2 regions of the Kosakonia pseudosacchari genome follow, and region 1 is predicted to be linked to the other one. Evidence: predicted binding sites of a transcription regulator. Region 1 holds the regulator's gene; the other holds the start of a gene.

Region 1 (7,790 bases):
TTTACCGGCAATGATATGCAGCGTGATTTGCTGGAAAACATCGCGGTTACGCTCAAAGAGGATCTCCAGTACCGAGATATTACGCAGCAGATCTACCATCGCCTGGTTGAGTTTTTCGGTGATGGTATCGACTTGCTTCGCCAGCGTTTGGTACTCCAGCATGGTGCGTTCAATACGGTTAAATAGCGAACCCAGCAGCGGAAGCGAGGCAAGAAAACCCGGTTTTTGCTCAAAGTGACTGATATCGACCTGTTTGATTTTCATCAGCAAGTCGGTCAATTGCGCACCGATAACCCCCGCGTCTTTAGCGCGGACTTCTTGCATCAGCGAATCAGAGAACTGAGAGATGCTGTTCATGGTTTTCGCGCCAAAAGAGAGCGAGAACACCGGGTCGTTAATATTAATCTCGTCGACAATATTTTGGATTTGCGTCTGCTCGGCAGGCGTTAAATTTTCACTGCCGGGTAAGTCGTTAATGGTTTGGCCCAGGGATGGTGACGCGGCAAGGTCACGCGAGGTATTGTCTGTCATCTAATACATCCTCAATGATTTAAAAGCAGACGGCAGTAATCCAATGAAAGTAATAGATTTCTTAGAAAGTTATCGGGCCGACTGCAAAAGCATATACGGTACAACAGCAGCAAAGTATTAAACAGCCCATTTATTAACAAGTATAATAATCGTCTATTTACTTACGTTTATTGACAAGATGGCAGATATTACACCTGCAAATTTCCTTGAAAATCAGGGAGACTCGCTTAACTTTCATCCAATGCCAGGTGCGCGCAATCCGCATCTACAAACGATGCTGCCACGCATTTTACGTCGACGCCTACAGTTTGAACCCTGGTGGCAGCGCCTTGAGCTGCCGGATGGAGACTTTGTCGATTTGGCCTGGAGCGAAGAGCCGAATCAGGCGAAACATAAACCACGGCTGGTGGTGTTTCATGGCCTGGAGGGCAGCCTGCACAGCCCGTACGCGCACGGTCTGGTGCATGCGGCGAAGCAGCGCGGCTGGCTTGGCGTGGTGATGCATTTTCGCGGCTGTAGCGGCATTCCTAACCGTTTGAACCGTATTTATCACTCCGGCGAAACCGAAGATGGCACCTGGTTTTTGCACTGGCTGCGTAAAGAGTTTGGTTCAGCACCAACCGCAGCGGTGGGTTACTCGCTCGGCGGAAATATGCTCGGCTGTTTATTGGCAAAAGCCGATGATAGTTTGCCCGTCGACGCGGCGGTGATTGTTTCCGCGCCGCTGGTGCTGGAAGCCTGTAGTTATCATATGGATAAGGGATTTTCCCGCGTTTATCAGCGCTACTTGTTGAATTTGCTGAAAGCGAACGCCGCGCGCAAATTACGCGCTTATCCAGGTTCGCTGCCAACCACGTTGCCTGCGCTGCGTAAGCTGCGCCGTATTCGCGAGTTCGACGATCTGATCACCGCGAAAATCCACGGTTTCGCCGACGCGCTGGATTACTATCGCCGCTGCAGCGCAATGCCGGTGTTGCCGGATATTCGTAAACCAACGCTGATTATCCACGCGAAAGACGATCCGTTTATGGACAACAATGTGATCCCGGATGTCGGGCAGTTGCCCGTCAATATTCAGTATCAGTTGACGGAACACGGCGGCCACGTCGGGTTTGTCGGCGGTACGCTGCGCCGCCCGGAGATGTGGCTGGAAAAACGCATTCCTGACTGGTTATCCGCTTATCTGGAAAGACGATGATTATTCCCTGGCAAGAGATTGATGCACAGACGCTGGACAATCTGATTGAGAGCTTTGTCTTGCGCGAAGGCACTGATTATGGTGAACATGAACGTTCACTTGAGCAAAAGGTCGCCGACGTTAAACGGCAACTGCAACGCGGCGAAGCCGTACTGGTGTGGTCGGAACTGCACGAGACGGTCAACATCATGCCGCGCGGGCAGTTCCACGACTGAACAATTACATGGCGGCTGGCTATACTGAAATAATCGTTAATTCAGGGAGTTGCTATGTCCGCCAAACATCCGGTTATCGCCGTTACAGGCTCCAGCGGCGCGGGAACCACCACCACCAGCCTCGCCTTTCGTAAGATCTTCGCCCAGCTCAATATGCACGCGGCAGAAGTGGAAGGTGACAGCTTCCATCGCTATACCCGCCCGGAAATGGATATGGCTATCCGTAAGGCGCGCGATCTTGGCCGACACATCAGCTATTTTGGCCCGGAAGCCAATGATTTTGGTCTGCTGGAACAGACGTTTAGCGAATATGGCCAAACCGGCAAAGGCCAGGCGCGCAAATACCTGCATACCTACGATGAAGCCGTGCCCTGGAACCAGGTGCCGGGCACGTTTACGCCGTGGCAACCGTTGCCGGAACCGACCGATGTGCTGTTTTATGAAGGGTTGCACGGCGGCGTGGTGACGCCGCAAAACGATGTCGCGCGTCATGTGGATTTGCTGGTGGGCGTGGTGCCAATTGTTAACCTGGAGTGGATCCAAAAACTTGTCCGCGATACCAGCGAGCGCGGGCATTCGCGTGAAGCAGTAATGGATTCTGTCGTGCGTTCGATGGAGGATTACATCAATTTTATTACGCCGCAATTTTCCCGTACGCACATTAACTTCCAGCGTGTCCCTACGGTGGATACGTCTAATCCGTTCGCCGCGAAAGGTATTCCCTCACTGGACGAAAGTTTTGTGGTGATCCACTTCCGTAACCTGGAAGGGATTGATTACCCGTGGTTGCTGGCGATGCTGCAAGGCTCGTTTATTTCGCATATGGATACGCTGGTGGTGCCTGGCGGAAAAATGGGGCTGGCGATGGAGTTGATTATGACGCCGCTGGTGCAACGGCTGATGGAAGGCAAAAAGATCAAATAATGCAGAAAGCCCGGTAAGCAACACGCTGCCGGGCTTTTCGCATCAGGCTTCGATAACTTCGTAAGAGTGGGTGATGTTCACCGCTTTTTCGAGCATCAACGCCACCGAGCAATACTTCTCCGCGGATAAATCCACCGCACGGGAAACCGCCGCGTCCTTCAGCGCTTTACCGGTGACGATAAAGTGCAAATTGATGTGGGTAAACAGGCGCGGCGCTTCTTCGCGACGCTCTGAAGTCAGCTTCACTTCGCAGTCGGTCACGTCATGACGCCCTTTTTGCAAAATAGAAACCACATCGATAGCGCTACATCCGCCCGCCGCCATCAACACCATTTCCATCGGGCTTGGTGCTTTGTCGCCGGAGTTACCGTCCATCAGGATTTGGTGGCCCGAGGCGGACTCACCGAGGAACGTTAACCCTTCAACCCATTTCACACGTGCCTGCATTTTCTTCACTCCGGAGTAGCAATTTTCTTTACAGATTACGCGTACATAACAAAACTCGCAACGGAAGGCGACCTGCGTCATGCTGAAGCGAGACACCAGGAGACAGGCGGTAAAAGCTATGCTAAAACACTCTGGATGCTACAGAGATAAATGGATGTTACGCATGTATGCATGACATCATACTTTAGAGACCGCAGATGACGCTGACGGTCCACTTCCCTGGATGCGGGAAGCTTAGATTGCAACCCCAGACGTAGGGGCTCATCCTGTGTCTGAGACAGCTTATAACAGAGGATAATCGCGCATGGTGCTTGGCAAACCACAAACAGACCCGACGCTTGAATGGTTCTTGTCTCATTGCCACATTCATAAGTACCCGTCGAAGAGCACGCTGATTCACCAGGGTGAAAAAGCGGAAACGCTGTACTACATCGTTAAAGGCTCAGTGGCAGTGCTGATCAAGGACGAAGAGGGTAAAGAGATGATCCTCTCCTACCTGAACCAGGGAGATTTTATCGGTGAACTGGGCCTGTTCGAAGAGGGTCAGGAGCGCAGTGCATGGGTACGCGCTAAAACGGCTTGTGAAGTGGCTGAAATCTCGTACAAAAAATTCCGTCAGTTAATCCAGGTTAACCCGGATATCCTGATGCGTCTTTCCTCGCAAATGGCGCGTCGCCTGCAGGTCACTTCAGAAAAAGTGGGTAACCTCGCCTTCCTGGACGTAACCGGCCGTATCGCGCAAACGCTGTTAAACCTGGCGAAACAGCCAGACGCAATGACCCATCCGGACGGCATGCAAATTAAAATTACTCGCCAGGAAATTGGTCAGATCGTCGGTTGTTCCCGTGAAACAGTGGGCCGCATTCTCAAAATGCTCGAAGATCAGAACCTGATCTCCGCCCATGGTAAAACCATCGTCGTATACGGAACGCGTTAATCTGTAAAACGGCGCAGCTTACACGCTGCGTCGTTTTTCTTCCCTCATGTGGCGCAGGCTGATTTATCACCCCGAAATCAACTACGCACTGCGACAAACGCTGGTGTTATGTTTGCCTGTGGCGATTGGCCTTCTCGTTGGTCACCTGCAACAAGGTCTGCTGTTTTCCCTCGTTCCCGCCTGCTGCAACATTGCCGGGCTTGATACGCCGCATAAACGTTTTTTCAAACGCCTGATCATTGGCGGAACCTTGTTTGCAGGCAGTAGCCTGATGGTGCAATTATTGCTGGCGAAAGATCTCCCGCTGCCGCTGATCCTCACCGGACTGACGCTGGTTTTAGGCGTGACCGCCGAAATCAGTGCGCTGCATGGCCGCCTGCTTCCCGCTTCACTGATTGCCGCTATTTTTACCCTCAGCCTTGCCGGCAACATGCCGGTATGGGAACCGCTGCTTATCTATGCGCTGGGCACATTGTGGTATGGGCTGTTCAACTGGTTCTGGTTCTGGATGTGGCGCGAGCAACCGCTGCGCGAATCCCTCAGCCTGCTCTACCGGCAACTGGCAGATTACTGCGAAGCGAAATACAGCCTGCTGACGCAGCACGCCGACCCGGAAAAAGCCCTGCCGCCGTTGCTTGCCCGCCAGCAAAAAGCGGTGGATATGATAAGCCAGTGCTACCAGCAACTGCATATGCTGGCAGCCAATAAACACAACGATTACAAACGGCTACTGCGGGTTTTCCAGGTGGGGCTGGATCTGCAAGAGCACATTTCGGTGAGTTTACACCAGCCGGAAGAGGTGCAGAAACTGGTGGAACAAACCCACGCCGAACAGGTGATCCGCTGGAACGCGCAAACTGTCGCCGCTCGCTTACGTGTGCTGGCAGACGACATTCTCTATCACCGCTATCCCACGCGCTTCAACATGGATAAGCAGATCGGCGCGCTGGAAAAAATCGCCCGCCAGCATCCGGATAACCCGGTCGGTCAGTTCTGCGCCTGGCATTTTAGCCGTATCGCGCGCGTCTTGCGCACTCAACGCCCGCTCTATGCTCGCGATCTGATGGCGGAAAAGCAGCGGCGCTTGCCCCTTTTCCCGGCGCTGAAAAGCTATTTATCACTGAAATCTGCGGCGCTGCGTAATGCCGCACGGATAAGCGTCATGCTCAGCATCGCCAGCCTGATGGGCAGCGCCCTGCATTTACCGAAACCCTACTGGATCATGATGACGGTGATGTTTGTTACGCAAAACGGTTATGGCGCAACGCGCGTTCGCATTGTCCACCGGGCGGCGGGCACCATTGCGGGGCTGGTGATTGCCGGAGCTACATTGCACTTTCATGTTCCCCTCGGTTTTACGCTGGCCGCAATGCTGATGATTACGCTGGTCAGTTATCTCATTATTCGGAAAAACTACGGCTGGGCGATGGTGGGTTTTACCATTACCGCCGTCTACACCTTGCAGTTGCTGACGCTAAATGGTGAGCAGTTTATTGTCGCCCGGCTTATTGATACGTTGATTGGTTGCCTGATCGCTTTCGGCGGCATGGTCTGGCTGTGGCCGCAGTGGCAAAGTGGCTTACTGCGACAGAATGCGCACGATGCGCTGGAAACAGATCAGGAAGCGATTCGCCTGATCCTGAGCGATAATCCACAGCCAACGCCGCTTGCCTGGCAGCGTATGCGCGTAAACCAGGCACATAACGCCCTGTTCAACTCGCTAAACCAGGCGATGCAGGAACCGGGATTCAATACGCGTTATCTGGAAGATATGAAACTGTGGGTAACGCACAGCCAGTTTATCGTTGAGCATATCAATGCCATGACGACACTGGCGCGCGAACATACGATGTTGACGCCGGAACTGGCGCAACGTTATTTGCAATCCTGCGAAATAGCCCTGCAGCGCTGCCAGCAGCGGCTGGAGTATGACGGGCCGGGAGGATCCGGCGATGTGAATATTCTCGAAGCCCCGGAAACATTAACGCATGGGCCAATGAGCACGCTGGAGCAGCATTTACAGCGAATCATCGGGCATCTGAACACCATGCACACCATTTCGTCGGTAGCATGGCGTCAGCGCCCGCATCACGGCATTTGGCTCAACCGCCGCCTCAACCGTTGACCACTTTCGCCACCGCATCCGCGAAGCGCTTCATCCCTTCTTCGATATCCTGCGCGTCAATAATCAGCGAAGGCACAAAACGCATGACGTCCGGGCCGGCGTTCAGCACCATGACGCCCGCACCGGCAGCGGCGTAGAGGAAATCGCGCGCGCGGCCTTTATAGTGCGGTTTAAGCTCGGCGCCAATCAGCAGCCCCATGCCGCGAATATCGCTAAACAGGTCAAATTTCTCGCCGATTTGCTGCAAATGCTTAACGAACAGCTGACGTTTTTCATTCACGCCGCTGAGCACTTCCGGCGTGTTGATAATGTCGAATGCGGTTCCGGCGACGGCGCAGGCCAGCGGGTTGCCGCCGTAGGTGGAGCCGTGTGAACCGGCGTGGAAAACACTCGCTATGTCATGCGTGGTCAGCATGGCGCTGATAGGGAAACCGCCGCCAAGCGCTTTGGCGCTGGTCAGAATATCCGGCGTCACGCCATAGTGCATATAAGCAAACAACTCTCCGCTGCGACCCATGCCGCACTGCACTTCGTCGAACACCAGCAGGGCGTTGTGCTGATCGCACAGCTCGCGCAAACCTTTCAGGAAATCCGGCGTGGCGGCAGTAACACCGCCTTCGCCCTGAATAGGCTCTACCACTACCGCGCAAGTGTGATCGTCCATCACCGCTTTCACCGCGTGCAGATCGTTAAACGGCACATGAATGATATCCGCCGGTTTCGGGCCAAAGCCATCGGAATACTTCGGCTGACCGCCCACGCTTACGGTAAACAGCGAACGCCCATGGAAGGCATTATGGAAGGCGATGATTTTTGTTTTGTAGGGGCTATGGCGTGTAGATGCATAAAAACGCGCCAGCTTGAATGCCGTTTCGTTGGCTTCAGTACCGGAGTTCATAAACACCACACGCTCGGCAAACGTGGCGTCAATCAGTTTACGCGCCAGGCGCAGAGCAGGCTCGTTGGTAAAAACATTGCTGGTGTGCCACAGCGTTTCGCCCTGCGTTTTCAGCGTCTCCACCAGCGCCGGATGGCAGTGCCCTAGCGCAGTAACCGCAATTCCACCTGCAAAATCAACGTACTCTTTACCCTGCTGATCCCACACCCGGCTGCCTTTACCCTTTACCGGGATAAACTCGGCCGGTGCGTAAATTGGCAGAATAACGTCATCGAAGTTTGCACGCGTTACCGCGTCTTGCTGAGTTGCCATGGCTTGCCCATCCCGTTTTATGTCGCATTGATTATGAAAATATAATCACGAAATATGCATAAAAAATCAATTAATGGCAACCACAAATCAGCGTTCGAGGAAGTTTTTCAGTAACTGATGTCCTTGCTCGCTCAGGATACTTTCCGGGTGAAATTGCACCCCTTCCAGATCCCACTGACGGTGGCGAATGCCCATGATCTCGC
Region 2 (7,790 bases), 1.1 Mb from region 1:
CCACGATGGTCTCGCTTGGTAATGGCGGCAAAATTTAAGCGTAGCGGTTTTCACGCTTATTCCGTGACGGCATCGTCCTAAATTGCGCGAAAAGCAATAATGGCAATACGATATTGAGGAAGTTTGTATAGAATTGTTAACGAGCCGTAAAGGTGAGTTCGGTTAGGCTGAGTGCGATTCGTTCGCTACATGGACATCAGAATACGTGCTGATACAATGCGTTGCGCATTGTCTGCGCAAAACGGATTTCCGCGTTTGCGTTATTCAAAAATGGCATTCAGCGACGACCATTTTCTTCAGGGAGACACCTATGAAATTCCGCCTGTCGGCGCTTGCGCTGGCTACCACTGTACTGGTCGGTTGTGCCAGTTCCGGTAAAGATTCGCAGGGACGTTCAGACCCGCTGGAAGGGTTCAACCGCACCATGTACAGTTTCAACTTCAATGTTCTGGACCCGTATGTTGTCAGGCCTGTTGCCGTTGTCTGGCGTGATTACGTGCCGCAGCCCGCGCGAAATGGCCTGAGCAACTTCACCAGCAACCTTGAAGAACCGGCGGTGATGGTGAACTTCTTCTTACAAGGCGATCCGTACCAGGGGATGGTTCACTTTACGCGCTTCTTCCTGAACACCCTGCTGGGGATGGGCGGTCTGATGGATGTCGCCGGTGCGGCGAACCCGAAATTGCAGCGCGTTGAGCCACACCGTTTCGGTAGCACGCTGGGGCATTACGGCATAGGTTATGGCCCTTATATGCAACTGCCGTTCTATGGCAGTTTCACGCTGCGTGAAGATGGTGGTGATATGGCCGATACGCTCTATCCGGTGCTGTCGTGGCTGACATGGCCGCTGTCGGTGGGTAAATGGACGGTGGAAGGCATCGAATCGCGCGCGCAACTGCTGGATTCAGATGGCCTGCTGCGCCAGTCTTCCGATCCGTATATTCTGGTGCGTGAAGCCTACTTCCAGCGCCACGACTTTATTGCCAACGGCGGTAAGCTGAAACCGCAGGAAAACCCGAACGCGCAGGCGATCGAGGGTGATTTGAAAGACATTGATTCTGAGTAAGCGAAGCAAATAAAAAAGGTGAGCACGGCGCTCACCTTTTTTTATGCCTGATGGTTTATCAGAACGCGTAGTTAAAGTTCGCGCCATACAGCCATGCACGACCTTCAGATTTGAAGGTATACGGGCCTTCTGTGAACTCCACTTTCTGACCGTGCATATAAGAAACGCCGACATCGACGGAGGCATCTTTGTTAAACGCGTAGGTCGCACCGGTACTCAGCCAGAAACGATCCTGATCCGGGATGGAGATGGAGCGTTTGGCTGCCGGAACCGGGCTGTCATCAAAGGCGATACCGGCGCGGAAGGTCCAGTTATCATCCATGTAATAGGTGGTACCCAGTGCGATACGGTAGGCGTCTTTAAAGCTTTCATCTTTATAGAACAGCGTCTGGCCATTGTTGCCGGTCGCTTTCAGTTCCTGGAACTGGCTCCAACTGGTGTAAGCCAGGCTATAGTGAATGGCCCACTGCGGATCAACACGGTTGTAACCCGACACTTCCCACATTTCCGGCAGATGTAATGAGAGCGAACCGTTGGTGGTGGCGCCGCCAGTGCCATACGGTAAGCCCAGACCCAGCGCAGCATTGATCGGGTTCAGCGTCGCAGGCAGGCTGCTCTTATAATCGCCGTCGAAGTCGACTTTGATTTCAGAACGGTAGGTCAATGCATAGCGGTTGTTTTTATCCAGCTCGTAAAGAATGCCGGCGTTCCAGCCAAAGCCCCACTCATCACCTTTCAGATGGGCGATTTGCGTATCGCGGCTAATGCCGCCAGCCTGCGCGCCAATCGCGGCGGCCTGTTGCGCGGACAACTGACCAGATTGCACCAGCCCTGGCAGACCTGCGCCGATGATTTGCGGCAGGTCACCCGCGTAGCGCTCCACTTTCGCACGTGCATAAACAGCGTCAAAGCCGAGGCCGAAGCTCCAGTGGCTATCCAGACGGTACGCGCCGCTCAGGTTGAGGTTCAGCGTTTCAAGGTCGGTTTTACCACCCATAGAACCGGCGGCGTAATTGTTGTTGAACTCGGTGGCCAGCCCGTAGTTAGAGGTTACAGACGCGCCCCAGCCAAATTGATCGTTAATCGGTGCCACGAAATGCAGGTTCGGCACCCATGCGGTCGGGGCGATGTTGTCCTGGCTGGCATTGTTACCAATTGCAGAACGGCCCGTCACGTTAACATCCGGATCGACAAACACCGCACCACCTGAGAAGGTTGGGCGATCGAACATGGTGATCAGCGCCGGGTTGCGGCTGACGTTGCCTGCGTCATCAGCGATGGCGCCTTCACCGGAATAAGCTCGGCCAAGGCCAGAGGATGAAAACTCGTTGAGTTGAAAGCCTGCAGACCAGGCCTGGGTAGAAACGATTGCCACTGCGACTGCCAACGCAGACTTGGTAAACCGGGTTTTCTGGCTCATGACCATAACCTCATTCGAAATCGATTTATTTTTATACAAACTTTGTTACGCGGGGTAACAGGAGCGCGAAGTGTAGGGTCTGAGGTACATCTGAGAAATCAGACCAGTGGCGAGAGTATAGGTCTGACCAGAGGAAATGTTGCAAGTATGTATATAAGATTTTTCAATTGTGATCTTCGAAACGGGATCTGCGCAGCAAAATTGCCCCCGGTGTTAATCAGCCGATTAGATGATTTTTGTTTTAGATCATTTTTAAGTGTGATTTCGGTCACTTATCGCCGCTTGCGGAATTAACGACTGGAGCCACATTCCCTCGCGGCGTAAAATATGCGCAACGTTTATCTGGCACCTTGGGTGCGAATTCAGAGGAAATCTACCATGAGTAAATGCAGTGCTGATGAAACCCCGGTTTGCTGCTGTATGGATGTTGGCACCATTATGGACAACTCCGACTGCACCGCCTCTTACAGCCGCGTGTTCGCTAACCGCGCCGACGCTGACGAAACCCTGGCTGCGCTGAGCGCCAGAGCCCGCAGCGTGGAATCCGATCCTTGCCAAATCACCTCTACGTTTACGGAAGTGGCCGATGGTGTACGTCTGGATATCGATTTTGTCTTCGCTTGCGAAGCCGAAACGCTGATTTTCCAGCTCGGTCTGCGTTAATTATCCCGCCAACGCTCCCGATCACCGGGAGCGTTTTGTTAAGTATCTCTGTGCCTTAGCTCCCATTTTTTTCTCCCTCCCATTGGCTAAATGTAAAAAATTGGTTAAGACTGTTATCAGGTCAGACCACTTAATACATTACGCTGTTAACAGGGGAGTGTTATGAAGGCATTACCGCTTGTCACCCGCCAGGGCGACCGCATTGCCATTGTCAGTGGGTTACGTACCCCTTTTGCCCGCCAGGCGACCGTCTTTCACGGCGTGCCGGCCATCGATCTTGGCAAAATGGTAGTGGGAGAGATGCTGGCACGCAGCGAAATTCCCCCCGAAGTGATTGAACAACTGGTGTTTGGCCAGGTAGTTCAAATGCCCGAAGCGCCGAATATTGCGCGCGAAATTGTGCTTGGCACCGGCATGAGTGTGCATACCGACGCTTACAGTGTTAGCCGCGCCTGCGCGACCAGCTTTCAGGCGGTGGCGAATGTCACCGAAAGCCTGCTGGCAGGCACCATCCGTGCCGGTATTGCCGGGGGCGCAGATTCATCCTCTGTGCTGCCGATTGGTGTCAGCAAAAAACTGGCGCGTACGCTGGTGGATGCCAACAAAGCGCGCACCATGGCGCAAAAACTGAAACTCTTCTCACGCCTGCGTCTGCGCGATCTGCTGCCGGTTCCCCCGGCGGTGGCGGAGTATTCCACCGGCCTGCGCATGGGCGATACCGCTGAACAGATGGCGAAAACCTACGGTATCAGCCGCGAACAGCAGGATGCGCTGGCGCACCGTTCGCACCAGCTTGCCGCGCAAGCCTGGGCAGAAGGCAAACTGGCAGAAGAGGTGATGACCGCTTACGCGCCGCCATTTCGCGATCCGGTCGAAAAAGATAACAACGTGCGCACAAATTCAAGCCTGGCGGATTATGCAAAACTGCGCCCGGCGTTTGATCGCCAACACGGCACGGTGACGGCGGCCAACAGTACGCCGCTTACCGATGGCGCAGCGGCGGTGATCCTGATGACCGAATCCCGCGCCAAAGAGCTGGGGCTGGTGCCGTTGGGATACCTGCGCAGTTATGCCTTTACCGCCATTGATGTGCGTGAAGATATGCTGCTTGGCCCGGCATGGGCAACGCCGCTGGCGCTGGAAAGAGCCGGATTATCAATGGCGGATTTAACCCTGCTTGATATGCATGAAGCCTTTGCCGCGCAAACCCTGAGCAACCTGAAGCTAATGGCCAGCGAGCGTTTTGCCCGCGAGGTGCTGGGCCGTTCACAGGCAACCGGCGAAGTGGATGACAGTAAATTTAACGTGCTTGGCGGCTCTATCGCTTATGGGCATCCGTTTGCCGCTACCGGCGCGCGTATGATCACTCAAACCCTGCATGAGTTGCGCCGCCGCGGTGGCGGTTTCGGGCTGGTAACGGCCTGCGCCGCAGGCGGTCTCGGTGCCGCAATGGTTCTGGAGGCAGAGTAATGACCACAACATCGGCATTTACCCTTAGTGTGCGTCCCGACAATGTGGCGGTAGTCGCGATTGATGTCCCAAACGAGAAGATGAACACGCTGAAAGCGGAGTTCGCGACCGACGTGCGCGCCATTCTTAAACAGATCCGCGATAACAAATCATTGCGCGGCGTGGTGTTTATCTCAGCAAAACCGGACAACTTTATTGCGGGCGCGGATATCAATATGATCGCCCGCTGCCAGACGGCGAAAGAGGCCGAGGAGCTTGCCCGCCAGGGACAGCAACTGATGGCGGAAATCCATGCGCTGCCGATCCCGGTGATTGCCGCGATTAATGGCCCTTGCCTCGGCGGTGGGCTGGAGCTGGCGCTGGCGTGTCATCGCCGGGTTTGTACGAACGACGCCAAAACAGTACTGGGATTACCGGAAGTACAACTGGGTTTGCTTCCTGGCTCCGGCGGTACGCAGCGTTTGCCACGTCTGATTGGCGTGAGTACCGCGCTGGAGATGATCCTCACCGGCAAACCGTTACGCCCACGGCAGGCATTAAAAGTGGGGCTGGTGGACGATGTGGTTCCGCCTTCCATTTTACTGGACGCCGCCGTCGGGCTGGTTTCGCAGGGGCGTCCTGCCAGCCGCCATTTACCGGTGCGCGAGCGTATCCTTGCCGGGCCGCTTGGCCGTACTTTATTGTTCCGCATGGTGGCGAAGAAAACGGAGCAGAAAACCCAGGGGAATTATCCTGCTGCATCGCGCATTCTCTCGGTGATCGAAACCGGCCTTGCCCAGGGGCGCAGCAGCGGTTATGACGCTGAAGCGCGCGCGTTTGGCCAACTGGCGATGACGCCGCAATCGCAGGCGTTGCGGCATCTCTTCTTTACCAGTACCGATATCAAAAAAGATCCTGGCAGCGCCGTCGAACCCGGCCCGCTTAATAGTGTGGGAGTGCTGGGCGGTGGGTTGATGGGCGGCGGTATCGCGTTTGTCACTGCCAGCAAAGGCGGCTTGCCGGTTCGCATTAAAGATATTAACGCGAAGGGCATTAACCATGCGCTGAAATACAGTTGGCAACAACTGGATAAAAAAGTGCGCCGTCGCTACATGAAACCCGCCGAGCGCGACAGCCAGATGGCGAAGATCTCCGGTTCGCTTGATTATCGTGGCTTTGCCCATCGCGATCTGGTGATTGAAGCGGTGTTCGAGGATTTAGCGTTGAAGCAGAAAATGGTGGGTGAAGTCGAAGCTAACTGCGCAGCGCATACCATTTTCGCGTCCAATACCTCGTCTTTACCTATCGGCGATATTGCTGCGAATGCGGCGCGTCCGGAAAAAGTTATCGGATTACATTTTTTTAGTCCGGTGGAAAAAATGCCGCTGGTCGAGGTGATCCCCCATGCCGGCACCGATGAGCAGACCATTGCCACGACGGTGAAACTGGCGAAAAAACAGGGCAAAACGCCCATTGTGGTGGCCGATAAAGCTGGCTTTTACGTTAACCGCATCCTCGCGCCTTATATTAATGAAGCGATGCGTCTGTTAAGCGAAGGCCAACGTATTGAAACGATCGATCAGGCGCTGGTGAAATTCGGTTTCCCGGTGGGGCCCATCCAGTTGCTGGATGAAGTGGGGATCGATACCGGCACCAAAATTATCCCGGTGCTGGAAGCTGCCTACGGGGAACGTTTTAGCGCGCCTGCAAGTGTGGTTAACGCAATCTTGAATGACGATCGCAAAGGCAGAAAAAATGAGCGCGGTTTCTATCTTTACCCGGCGAAAGGGCGTAAAAGCAAAAAACAGCCAGACCCATCGATCTACCGCTTAATCGGTGTTTCAGATGGCACGCAGTTACCGCCTCAGCAGATAGCGGAGCGGTGTGTGATGTTGATGCTGAACGAAGCGGCTCGCTGCTTTGATGAACAGGTGATTCGCAGCGCGCGTGATGGTGATATTGGCGCCGTGTTTGGCATCGGTTTCCCTCCGTTTTTGGGCGGGCCGTTCCACTATATGGACGCGCTGGGCGTAAGCGAAGTGGTGGCGACACTACAGCGCTTACAGGCGCAGTATGGCGAGCGTTTTACCCCTTGCGAGCCGCTGTTACGCATGGCGGAACAAGGTGTAACTTTCTGGCCGACAAAAGAAACTGAACGTTTCAGTTAGTGTCTAAAAAAGGAATTCTGTTATACCTCATGGGCTTTACGGTTATTTAATAAACAGTGATTGACTATACTTGCGCCATTGAGGTAAAAAACAGCGTTTCATTCAACGAATGGATCAGGCACAATGCCCGGCCATTAATATTTTCCGGTGTCGTGAAATGATTTTGCGGTGAAAGTATTAATGATTCTGGTTAACAAAAGCGGTGCAATATGCAAGTTTTTATCATGCGTCACGGCGACGCTGCCCTCGATGCAGCCAGTGACTCGGTTCGTCCCTTAACCCCTTGTGGCTGTGACGAAACCCGTCTAATGGCAACATGGTTGAAAGGCCAAAAAGTGGATATTGAACGTGTTCTGGTCAGCCCTTTTTTACGTGCTGAACAGACGCTGGATAAGGTAGGGGAGTGTATGAACCTGCCTGACAACGTGGATGTCCTGCCGGAACTGACGCCCTGTGGCGATATCGGCCTGGTCAGCGCCTATTTACAGGCGCTGGCAAATGAAGGTACTTCCGCCGTGCTGGTTATTTCTCACCTGCCGCTGGTCGGATACCTGGTGTCCGAGCTCTGCCCGGGTGAAGCGCCGCCGATGTTTACCACCTCCGCCATCGCCAGCGTCACGCTGGATGGAGACGGTAAAGGTGTCTTTAACTGGCAAATGAGTCCCTGCAACCTGAAGATGCCAAAAGCTATCTGATTCGCCGGACCATGAAAGATAAAGAGCCGCATAATGCGGCTCTTGTCGTTTCTGCCGTCAGGGCAACTCCGGCGGTTGCCACTCTTCCACTTCAATAAGCACCAGTATCGCCGCATCGCCGCCATACTCTTTTGGCGCCTGGTGAAACGCCATCACATGCGGGTGTTGCGCCAGCCACAGCGGGGTTTGCTGCTTGAGAATATGTTTGCCGTGACCGTGCATTACGCAGGCGCAAAACACATGTTCGCGACGGCAGGCGGCAATCAATGCTCCCAGTTCCTGCTTCGCCTGCAGCTGGGTTAAACCGTGCAGATCAAGAAACAGCTCCG

What was found. Region 1 encodes CRP, which controls carbon source genes, mostly activating them, when cyclic AMP is high. Its sites were predicted from a motif close to ATGTGANNNNNNTCACAT; they were not measured.
Region 2: a site for CRP is predicted at 2,743-2,760, ahead of IP581_RS15875 (YfcZ/YiiS family protein). Genes of this name have one in related genera too.

Annotation. Positions count from the first base shown of each region.
Region 1 is NZ_CP063425.1:4,476,052-4,483,841, forward strand. Features, by position in the region: gene IP581_RS21350 (toxic anion resistance protein) at 1-531, opposite strand, end outside; gene IP581_RS21355 (hydrolase) at 710-1,729, shown strand; gene IP581_RS21360 (YheU family protein) at 1,726-1,944, shown strand; gene IP581_RS21365 (phosphoribulokinase) at 1,999-2,868, shown strand; gene IP581_RS21370 (OsmC family protein) at 2,911-3,315, opposite strand; gene crp (cAMP-activated global transcriptional regulator CRP) at 3,620-4,252, shown strand; gene IP581_RS21380 (YccS/YhfK family putative transporter) at 4,299-6,377, shown strand; gene argD (bifunctional acetylornithine/succinyldiaminopimelate transaminase) at 6,367-7,587, opposite strand; gene pabA (aminodeoxychorismate synthase component 2) at 7,675-7,790, opposite strand, start outside.
Region 2 is NZ_CP063425.1:3,373,820-3,381,609, reverse strand. Features, by position in the region: gene IP581_RS15890 (formate/nitrite transporter family protein) at 1-4, opposite strand, end outside; gene mlaA (phospholipid-binding lipoprotein MlaA) at 311-1,066, shown strand; gene fadL (long-chain fatty acid transporter FadL) at 1,125-2,486, opposite strand; gene IP581_RS15875 (YfcZ/YiiS family protein) at 2,865-3,149, shown strand; gene fadI (acetyl-CoA C-acyltransferase FadI) at 3,312-4,619, shown strand; gene fadJ (fatty acid oxidation complex subunit alpha FadJ) at 4,619-6,766, shown strand; gene sixA (phosphohistidine phosphatase SixA) at 6,976-7,461, shown strand; gene smrB (endonuclease SmrB) at 7,519-7,790, opposite strand, start outside.